3 regions of the Leucobacter holotrichiae genome follow, and region 2 is predicted to be linked to each of the others. Evidence: predicted binding sites of a transcription regulator. Region 2 holds the regulator's gene; each other region holds the start of a gene.

The links. The regulator HrcA, encoded in region 2, represses chaperone genes, less so after heat shock. The targets are predictions, from matches to a motif close to TTNGCACTCGNNNNNNNCGAGTGCNAA.
Region 1: the regulator HrcA is predicted to act here: its motif matches at 1,254-1,280, upstream of AC0KXF_RS08930 (Hsp20/alpha crystallin family protein).
Region 3: the regulator HrcA is predicted to act here: its motif matches at 1,802-1,828, upstream of groL (chaperonin GroEL).

Annotation. Positions count from the first base shown of each region.
Region 1 covers NZ_JBVUAC010000005.1:259,373-262,643, forward strand. The annotation lists gene AC0KXF_RS08925 (bifunctional alpha,alpha-trehalose-phosphate synthase (UDP-forming)/trehalose-phosphatase) at 1-1,132, opposite strand, end outside; gene AC0KXF_RS08930 (Hsp20/alpha crystallin family protein) at 1,354-1,827, shown strand; gene AC0KXF_RS08935 (dihydrofolate reductase family protein) at 1,943-2,581, shown strand; gene AC0KXF_RS08940 (chorismate mutase) at 2,603-2,896, opposite strand; gene AC0KXF_RS08945 (YidC/Oxa1 family membrane protein insertase) at 3,043-3,271, opposite strand, start outside.
Region 2 covers NZ_JBVUAC010000001.1:321,912-325,182, reverse strand. The annotation lists gene hemW (radical SAM family heme chaperone HemW) at 1-891, shown strand, start outside; gene hrcA (heat-inducible transcriptional repressor HrcA) at 1,023-2,060, shown strand; gene dnaJ (molecular chaperone DnaJ) at 2,138-3,235, shown strand; gene AC0KXF_RS01525 (16S rRNA (uracil(1498)-N(3))-methyltransferase) at 3,251-3,271, shown strand, end outside.
Region 3 covers NZ_JBVUAC010000002.1:164,177-167,447, reverse strand. The annotation lists gene AC0KXF_RS04400 (heme/hemin ABC transporter substrate-binding protein) at 1-774, shown strand, start outside; gene AC0KXF_RS04395 (LytR C-terminal domain-containing protein) at 911-1,696, shown strand; gene groL (chaperonin GroEL) at 1,902-3,271, shown strand, end outside.

The DNA of each region.
Region 1 (3,271 bases), on a different contig from region 2:
CCAGCAGCACGTCCGCGGCCAGGTAGAGCGCCACCATCTCGTCGCGTGTGTGCCCGCGATGCAGATAGACGAGCGGCGCGTGCCCGATGCTTCCGTACTCGCCGTTGATGCGCCCCACGGTGAGCTCGACCTCGTCGCGCAGCTGCCGATAGGCGTCGACGCGCTCCCGGCTCGGGCTCGCCACCTGCACGAGCACCGTCTGCTCGGCATCGATCTCGCCGTCCGAGAGCAGCTCGTCGAACGCCTTGAGACGGTGCCTGATCCCCTTCGTGTAGTCGAGTCTGTCGACGCCCAGCATGACCGTCTTCGGGTTGCCGAGTTCGGCGCGGATCTCCCTCGCCCGCTCCTGGATCTCGGGGCGGGCGGCCACCTCGGCGAAGGCCGCGGCATCGATCGAGATCGGGAATTCCTGGGCGAGCACCGTGCGCGACGGCTCACCGGCGGCGCCGGGCACGACGATCGTATTGCCGAGCGCGGGCACGCGGGTGAATCGCTCGGCCGTCATACGGAACGCCACGGCGTCGGTGACCTGCTGGAATCCGATCACGTCGGCTCCGAGCAGGCCCTCGACCACGCGCTTGCGCCACGGGAGCTGCGCGAAGAGCCGGCTCGGCGGGAACGGGATGTGCAGGAAGAAGGCGATCGTGAGGTCGGGGCGCAGCTCGCGCAGCATCGCGGGCACGAGCTGCAGCTGGTAGTCGTGCACCCAGACGATCGCGCCCTCCGCCGCGTGCTGCGCGACGCGCTCGGCGAAGCGCTGGTTCACCTTCTGATAGCGGTCCCACCACACGCGGTGGAACTCGGGGCGCGCGATGACGTCGTGGTAGAGCGGCCAGAGCGTGCCGTTCGAGAAGCCCTCGTAGTAGAGCTCGATGTCGTCCTCGCTCAGTTCGACGGGTGCGAGGCGCATCGAGCCGATCTCGAACGGGTCGACCGCCTCGTCTGCAGAACCGACCCACCCCACCCAGAGGCAGCCGAGCTGCTCCACGATGGGGGCGACCGCCGTGACGAGGCCTCCCGGTGAGGTGCGCCACGAGGTGGATCCATCCTTCTCGACGACCCGGTCCACCGGCAACCGGTTGGACACCATGACGAGTTCGCGCCCGCCCGTCATGTCCTTCATCTCGGTCATGGCACCCCCTTGCGAGTCTCTGTTATCGCAGTCTACGAGACCTGCGCGGCCGCTGCTGCCCGTTGCGGCCGTATCCCGGCTGATGCTAGTGAGCGGCGCGTTTGCCTCGAGCGAACAACAGTTAGCACTCTACCCGAGAGAGTGCTAATATTTTCTCAAGTTGAGTGATATGCACTCAACTTTCACATCTTGAATCGTCAGTTCAGAGAAAGGTGAGAAACATGGCAACCTACACCCCTTTCCGTGAGATGGAACGCCTCGCCGACACGCTGTTCAACGAGCCCCTGCGCGGGCCGCGGCAGATGCCCATGGATCTCTATCGCGACGGCGACCACTACCTGCTGACCGCTGATCTGCCCGGCATGGATCCGGGCTCCGTCGACATCGATGTGGACGGCCAGTTGCTCACGATCCGCGCCGAGCGCACCCTGCCGAGCACCGAGAACGTGAAGTGGATCACCCGCGAACGCACATCGGGCAGCTTCCTGCGCCAGCTCAGCCTCGGCCAGGGCATCGATACCGAGCGCATCAGCGCCAGCTACGACAACGGCGTGCTGTGCGTGACGATCCCGGTCAGCGAGCGGGCGAAGCCGCGCAAGGTGGAGGTCACCAGCGCGAACGGCGGCGCAGCATCGCAGACGCTGGAGGCAGACGGCGGGGCGAAGCCGCAGCAGCTGGAGAACAGCCCCGCGTAAGGGCTGACCCGCCGCTGAGGCTCGGGGCGGGGCCGCAGACCGGCGCCCGCCCCTTCCCTCCTCGGCTCCACCGGCCTAGAGTTGAGCGATCGGACTGCAATCGCCCGGAGGCGTCATGGCTCGCGCTCGCATACACAACCAGTTCGTGTCCCTCGACGGCTTCTCGGCCGGCGAGCACGTGACGTTCGACCGTCCGATCGGAGACGCCGGTGCGCTCTTCGGCTGGTTCGACGGCCGCGTCATCGAGGGCGTTCACCGGGTCGCTGATCCGGTGACGCTGGATCGTGCCCTGTTCAGCATGTGGGGGCAGGGCATCGGCGCGGAGATCATGGGGCGCCGCAAGTTCGGGCCGCAGAACGGGCCCTGGCCCGATGACGGGTGGCGCGGATGGTGGGGCGAGGAACCGCCCTTCAAAACCCCCTGCTTCATACTCACGCACCACCCGCGCGAGCCCATGGTGTTCGCGAACGGCACGAGCTTCCACTTCATCGACGCCGACCCGGCGGAGGCGCTGCGCCGCGCGAACGAGGCCGCCGACGGCAAGGACGTTCGCATCGGGGGCGGGCCCTCGACGATTCGCCAGTTCCTGCGCGACGACCTCGTCGACTTCATGCACGTCGTGGTCGTGCCGATCACGCTGGGTCGCGGCGTGCGCCTCTGGGACGACGTCGTGGGGATCGAGGATCGCTTCACGATCGAATCGGTCAGCAGTTCGAGCGGGTTGACCCACCAGCTGTGGAATCGGAAGCGGTAGCCTCCGCGCCCTGGCCGCTCGCTAGGCCCGATGCCCGCTCGAGTCGAGCTCGAGCTCGATGAACGCGGCGATGAGAGCCCGGTACGCCGCTTCGACGACCTCGGGCGACGCCCCCGCGTCGGTCGCGAGCGCACGCACCTTGCGGATCAGCTGCTCCACCCGGTCGGGCGCCCGCACCGCCTGCGCGTCCTGCTTCAGCGAACCAGCGATCAGCACCTGCTCCTGGCGCTCGGCGATCAGCTCGACGATCCGGCGATCCAGCGCGTCGATCCGCTGCCGCACCGCCTCCAATTGCGGCTGTGTCGACTCGTTCATCACGCCAGCCTAGCAGCGCAGATCTGCCGTCGAGCACACCGGACCCCGGATTTCGGTGTGCTCGACGGCAGATCTGCGTAGTTGCAGCGGGGACGGCGGCGCGGGGACGGGGCGTGATGCAACGAGGAGCAGCACCCGCTCCCGTCTCAGCCCCCCGGCTGGTAGATGCGGGTCAGGATCAGCCGCTCCCCGAGCGTCCACGCCGTCGTCGTGAGCAGGTACAGCCCCGCAGCGAGAGGGACGAACGCCGCGATCACGGCGGTCATGAACGGCATGAAGCTCAGCACGCGCATCATGCCCGTCAGATCCGGCATGCCGGTCGCCTGCTGGGGCTGCGCCTGCATCCCGGTATCGGGTTGGGGCTGAGCGAGCAGG
Region 2 (3,271 bases):
TGGGGGCTGGCCCCGGGAGCGGAGGTGACGACCGAGGCGAACCCCGACTCGGTCGACGAGGCGTACCTCGCTGAACTCGCGGCGGCCGGGTTCACCCGGGTGAGCTTCGGCATGCAGTCGGCGGTGCCCCACGTGCTCGCGACGCTCGATCGCACGCACACGCCCGAGCGCGTTCCGCTCGTCACCCGATGGGCGCGGGAGGCCGGGCTGCAGGTGAGCGTCGACCTCATCTACGGCACACCGGGGGAGTCGCTCGCCGATTGGGAGTGCTCGATCGATGCCGCGCTCGCCACGGATCCGGACCACATCTCCGCATACGCGCTGATCGTCGAGCAGGGCACGAAGCTCGCAGCGCAGATCCGCCGCGGCGAGGTGCCCGAGCCCGACGAGGACCTGCACGCCGATATGTACGAGCTCGCCGACGCGCGCTTCTCGGCCGCGGGGTTCTCGTGGTACGAGATCAGCAACTGGTCGCGCACCCCCGAGACCCGCTCCGGGCACAACCTCGCGTACTGGACGGGCGAGGACTGGTGGGCCGCCGGTCCCGGCGCTCACAGCCACGTCGGCGGAGTGCGGTGGTGGAACGTGAAGCACCCGGGCGCCTACGCGCAGCGCATCGCTGCGGGGATCTCGCCGGCGCACGCGAGGGAGACGCTGAGCGAGGAGGCGAGGCGCGAGGAGCGCGTGCTGCTCGAGACGCGGATCGCCGAGGGCCTGCCCGCGGAAGTGCTGTCGGCCGATGAGCGCCGCGCGATCCCGCAGCTCATCGCCGACGGGCTCATCGACGGGCGGGCCGCGATCGCGGTTCCCGGGCGGCCCGCGCGCGTGATCCCGACCCTGCGCGGGCGCCTGCTCGCAGACACGGTCGTGCATCGCCTGCTCGGAGGGTGAGCCGCGTCCCCGGGGCCGTCGGGGCCCGCCCGGGGTTCGCTGTCGGCGTGCGTCGTTGCGGACGCCTACGAGGGTGCTGCGGTAGACTTGGCACTCTGAAGAGACGAGTGCCAGGAAGGACGGTCGGTCGCATGGTGTCGGAGCGCAGCCTCGCGGTGCTGCACGCAATCGTGAGCGACTACGTCTCATCGAACGAACCCGTGGGGTCCAAGGCCATCGTCGATCGGCACAGCTTCGGGGTCTCCGCAGCCACGATCCGCAACGACATGGCGCTGCTCGAGGAGGACGAGCTGATCGCTCAGACACACACCTCCTCGGGCCGGGTGCCCACGGACAAGGGCTACCGTCTGTACGTCGACACGCTCGCCAGGATCCGCCCGTTGAGCGCCGCTCAGCGATCCGCCATCGAGCGCTTCCTCGGCGAGTCGAGCGACCTCGACGACGTCATGGCGCGCACGGTCCGACTGCTCGCGCAGCTCACCAACCAGGTGGCGGTCGCGCAGTACCCGTCGCTGCGCCGCACGGTCGTGCGCCACATCGACCTGGTCGCGATCGGGGAGGATCGGGTGCTCTGCGTGCTCATCCTCGGCAGTGGCGTGGTCGAGCAGCAGGTGGCGTGGCTGCCGGCCTCCCGGGTTACCGAGGCGTGGGTGCACGGCCTGAAGCAGCGGATCTCGGAGACAGCGGTCGGCGCGGATGTCGAGGCCGCGGTCGCCGCGGTGACAGACCTGCTCGAGCGCGTCTCCGAGTGGGCGCAGCCCGACGAGACCGAGCTGGTGCGGCGGGTGCTCTCGGTCGTGTCGAGCCAGCTGCAGGCCAACCGCAGCGAGCGCATCGCGGTGTCGGGCGCCGCCAATCTCTCCCGGCCCGGCGAGTTCGCGGGGTCGCTGCCCGCGGTGCTCGAGGCGATCGAGGAGCAGGTCGCCCTGCTGCGCCTGTTCGGCGAGCTCGCGCAGGACGGGCGCGACGTCTCGGCCTCGATCGGGCGGGAGAACGCGCGCTACGGCCTCGCGGCCACCTCCGTGATCGCCTCCAGCTACGAGCGCGAGGCCGACTCGGTATCGAAGCTGGGCGTGCTGGGGCCCATGCGCATGGACTACGCGGGTAACATCGCTGCGGTGCGCGCGGTGGCGCGCTATCTCAATCACTTCCTGGGCGAGGAGCAGTAACTCCCGCGGGCGCGCGTCATGCGCCCCGCCGCGTCCAGTCATCGAACTCACCGAACAACACCCCTGAGGAGCACAACGTGGCCGATCACTACGAGACTCTCGGTGTGTCGCGCGAGGCGACGCCCGAAGAGATCAAGAAGGCCTATCGCCGGCTCGCGCGCGAGCTGCACCCCGACGTGAACCCGAGCGAGGATGCGGCGGAGCGCTTCAAGAACGTCACCCACGCCTACGACGTGCTGAGCGACCCCGAGCAGCGGCAGCGCTACGACATGGGCGGCGGCCAGGGCGGCGCCGCCGGCTTCGGCGACATCTTCGAGACGTTCTTCGGGGGCGGCTTCGGCGGGGCGCAGCGCGGCCCGCGCTCCCGCTCCGAGCGCGGCGACGATGCCATGATCCGCGTCGATGTCTCCCTCGAAGAGGTGATCTTCGGGGCGCAGCGCGACATCACGGTCAACACCGCGGTGCTGTGCGAGGTCTGCCAGGGCAGCTGTTGCCAGCCGGGCACCCACCCGGTCACGTGCGACGTCTGCGGCGGTCAGGGGCAGGTGCAGCGCCAGGTGCGCTCGCTGTTCGGCAACGTCGTCACGATGCACCCCTGCGGCAGCTGCCAGGGCTACGGCACCGTGATCGAGCACCCGTGCGTCGAGTGCGGCGGCAAGGGCCGGGTGCGCGAGCGCCGCACGATCCCGATCGACATCCCCTCGGGCATCGACACCGGCACCCGCCTGCAGATGCGCGGCGGAGGCGAGGTCGGCCCGGGTGGCGGCCCGAACGGCGACCTGTTCGTCGAGTTCCGGGTGATGCACCATGACGTGTTCAGCCGGGACGGCAACGACCTGCTGTGCACCATGCAGGTCTCGATGACCGATGCGGTGCTCGGCACCACGGCGAAGCTGAAGGCCCTCGACGGGGAGGTCGATGTGGACGTCGTGGCCGGCACGCAGTCGGGCGACGTCATCACGGTGCGCGGGCGCGGCATCCAGGGGCTGCGCAGTACGACCCGGGGCGACCTCAAGATCGCGGTGCAGGTGAACACGCCGATCAAGCTGTCGAAGCGCGAGCAGGATCTCGTGCGTCAGCTCGCGTCGCTGCGCAGCGACGATCCGCCGCACCTGGGCGAATTCCAGCAGGGCTTCTTCGGCAAGCTGCGCGACCGCTTCTTCCGGCAGGGCTGAGCGGGCGCGGCGCAGATGGCCAATCTCTACTATCGC
Region 3 (3,271 bases), on a different contig from region 2:
GCGGACGACATCGTGGGCCGAGACGTCTCGACCGTCTTCCCTGGCTCCGACGACGTTCCGGTCGTCACGAAGGACGGTCACTCGATCGACGCCGAGGGGGTGCTCGCGCTCAACCCGAGCCTCATCATCACCGACGGCAGCATCGGCCCGACCGATGTGGTGCTGCAGCTGCGCGACGCGGGCATCCCCGTCGTCACCGTCGACCGCGCCGTCGACGCGGAGACCAGCTTCATCACCGCGCAGCAGGTCGCCGATGCGCTGGGTGTCGGGGAAGCGGCGCCCCCGCTCATCGACACCCTGCGCCGGGCGATCTCCGAGAAGGAGGCCGAGGTGCAGCAGATGCTGCCCGCTGATCCGGCCGATCTGCCCCGTGTCGCCTTCCTCTATGTGCGGGGCACCGCCGGCATCTTCTATCTCTTCGGCGAGGGCAGCGGCATCGATTCCCTCATCCGTTCGCTCGGTGCCGTCGACGTCGCCGCCGAGATCGGCTGGGAGGGCGAACGGCCGATGACCGAGGAGGCGTTGATCGCGATGGATCCCGACATCATCATCGTGATGTCGAAGGGGCTCGAGAGCGCGGGCGGCGTGGACGGCCTGATCCGGGCGCAGCCGAGCATCGGCCTCACCTCCGCGGGGCAGCACCGGCGCATCATCGATATCGACGACTCGGTGCTGTTCGCGGGTGGCACCCGCATCCCCGATGTCATCGACGGCCTCGCGCGCGCGATCTACGCACCCGATTCGCTGCAGGATCCCGCCGAAGCCGGATCCTGAGGATTCGCTCCGACCGCCCGGGGCGACGACTGCGAAACCGTCGCGTCGTCGGAGAACTGTCAGGATGCGGCAAGGTACGCTAAGGGGGAATCGCGGGGGAGCATCCCGGCGGCCGAAGGATTGGACGGGAGCAGGGGTGGCGCAGAAGACCGAGGGCACGACCGAGCCTCGTGGCGCGCGCCAGGACTACCCCGAAGACAGATTCGACCGCGTTCCCCGCAGCGGCCGGGTCGGAGCGCATCGTTTCACGGCCCAGCCCCGCTACGTCTCGCAGTACCTGATCGCCGCTCTGCTCGGTTTCGCGCTGCTCACGGCTGCGGGTATCGGCTTCGTGATCGCGATCGACAAGGCGGGCCAACTGCCGGGCGACCGTCCGAAGAGAACCTCGAGCACGGCCCAGACTCCGGACGCCGTGCTCGATCCCGAGGCGACCGTGGCCGTGCTCAACGGCACCGAGACCACCAACCTCGCGGCCGCACTCGATCAGATCATCACCCAGGAGCAGTGGGGCACGATCCTGTTCAGCGGCAGTGCCTCCGCGAGCGACGTGCAGATCTCAGCGGTCTTCTACAGCGATGAGGCGGACGCATCGGCCGCGGCGGGTCTCGCGGCCAAGCTCGGTGGCCTCTCGACCTACCAGGCCGACGAGTACCAGGAGTACGGATCGCAGCTCGTCGTGCTGCTGGGGGCCGACTATGCGGGGCCGGGGATCGAGGAAGCGAAGAACCTCGATGGCGCCGGGTCCGAGGAGCCCGCGGAGGGCGAACCCCAGATCGATCCGGAGACCGGATACGAGATCGATCCCGAAACCGGTCTGCTCATCGACCCCGGGACGGGCTGGCTGATCGACCCCGTCACCGGCTGGCCGGTGGACCCCGCTACCGGCATGGCCGTCGATCCCGCCACCCTGCCCGCTGAGTGACGCGACGGTCGCCGCGCCTTCGCGACGACGAATGATCGGGCTGCGTGTTCGCTGATCGCGAGCACCGCTGCTTGCACTCGACATGCTTGAGTGCCAAGATTGGTGTTAGCAGTCGATTCGGCTGAGTGCTAAAACATCCGTGCGTCGGTGCCTGCGCCGGCACGGAGCTGACCATCGGTAGAGACGTCCGGGAGGGGCGAAGTACATGGCAAAGATCATTGCGTTTGATGAGGAAGCGCGTCGTGGACTCGAGCGGGGTCTGAACACCCTCGCCGATACGGTTAAGGTGACGCTCGGCCCGCGCGGCCGCAACGTCGTGCTCGAGAAGAAGTGGGGCGCTCCCACCATCACCAACGACGGCGTCTCCATCGCCAAGGAGATCGAACTCGACGATCCGTACGAGAAGATCGGCGCCGAGCTCGTCAAGGAGGTCGCCAAGAAGACCGACGACGTCGCGGGCGACGGCACCACCACCGCCACCGTGCTCGCACAGGCGCTCGTGCGTGAGGGCCTCCGCAACGTTGCCGCCGGCAGCGACCCCATCGCCATCAAGAAGGGCATCGAGAAGGCCGTCGCCGCCGTCTCGGCGAAGCTCCTCGAGAACGCGAAGGAGATCGAGACCACTGAGCAGATCGCCGCCACCGCCTCGATCTCGGCCGCCGACGAGCAGATCGGTCAGCTCATCGCCGAGGCCATCGACAAGGTCGGCAAGGAGGGCGTCGTCACCGTCGAGGAGTCGAACACCTTCGGCACCGAGCTCGAGCTGACCGAGGGCATGCGCTTCGACAAGGGCTACCTCTCGGCCTACTTCGTCACCGACGCCGATCGCCAGGAGGCGGTCTTCGAGGATCCCTACATCCTCATCGTCAACAGCAAGGTTTCGAACATCAAGGACCTGCTCCCCGTCGTCGATCCCGTGATCCAGTCGGGCAAGCAGCTCCTCATCATCGCTGAGGACGTCGAGGGCGAGGCGCTCGCCACCCTCGTGCTCAACAAGATCCGCGGCATCTTCAAGTCGGCCGCCGTCAAGGCTCCCGGCTTCGGCGATCGCCGCAAGGCCATGCTGCAGGACATCGCGATCCTCACCGGCGGCACCGTCATCTCCGAGGAGGTCGGTCTCAAGCTCGAGAACGCGACCCTCGACATGCTCGGCACCGCGCGCAAGGTCATCATCACCAAGGACGAGACCACCATCGTCCAGGGCGGCGGCGAGGAAGAGCAGATCGCCGGCCGCGTGCAGCAGATCCGTCGCGAGATCGAGTCGACCGATAGCGACTACGACCGCGAGAAGCTGCAGGAGCGCCTCGCGAAGCTCGCCGGCGGCGTCGCCGTCATCAAGGCGGGCGCGGCCACCGAGGTCGAGCTCAAGGAGCGCAAGCACCGCATCGAGGACGCGGTGCGCAACGCGAAGGCCGCCGTCGACGAGGGCGTGCTGCCCGGCGGTGGTGTCGCGCTGATCCAGGCCGGCAAGGACGTCTTCGAGGGGCTCGGCCTCTCGGGCGACGAGGCCGTCGGCGCCAAGATCGTCAAGGCCGCCATCGAGGCGCCGCTGCGTCAGATCGCGCTCAACGCGGG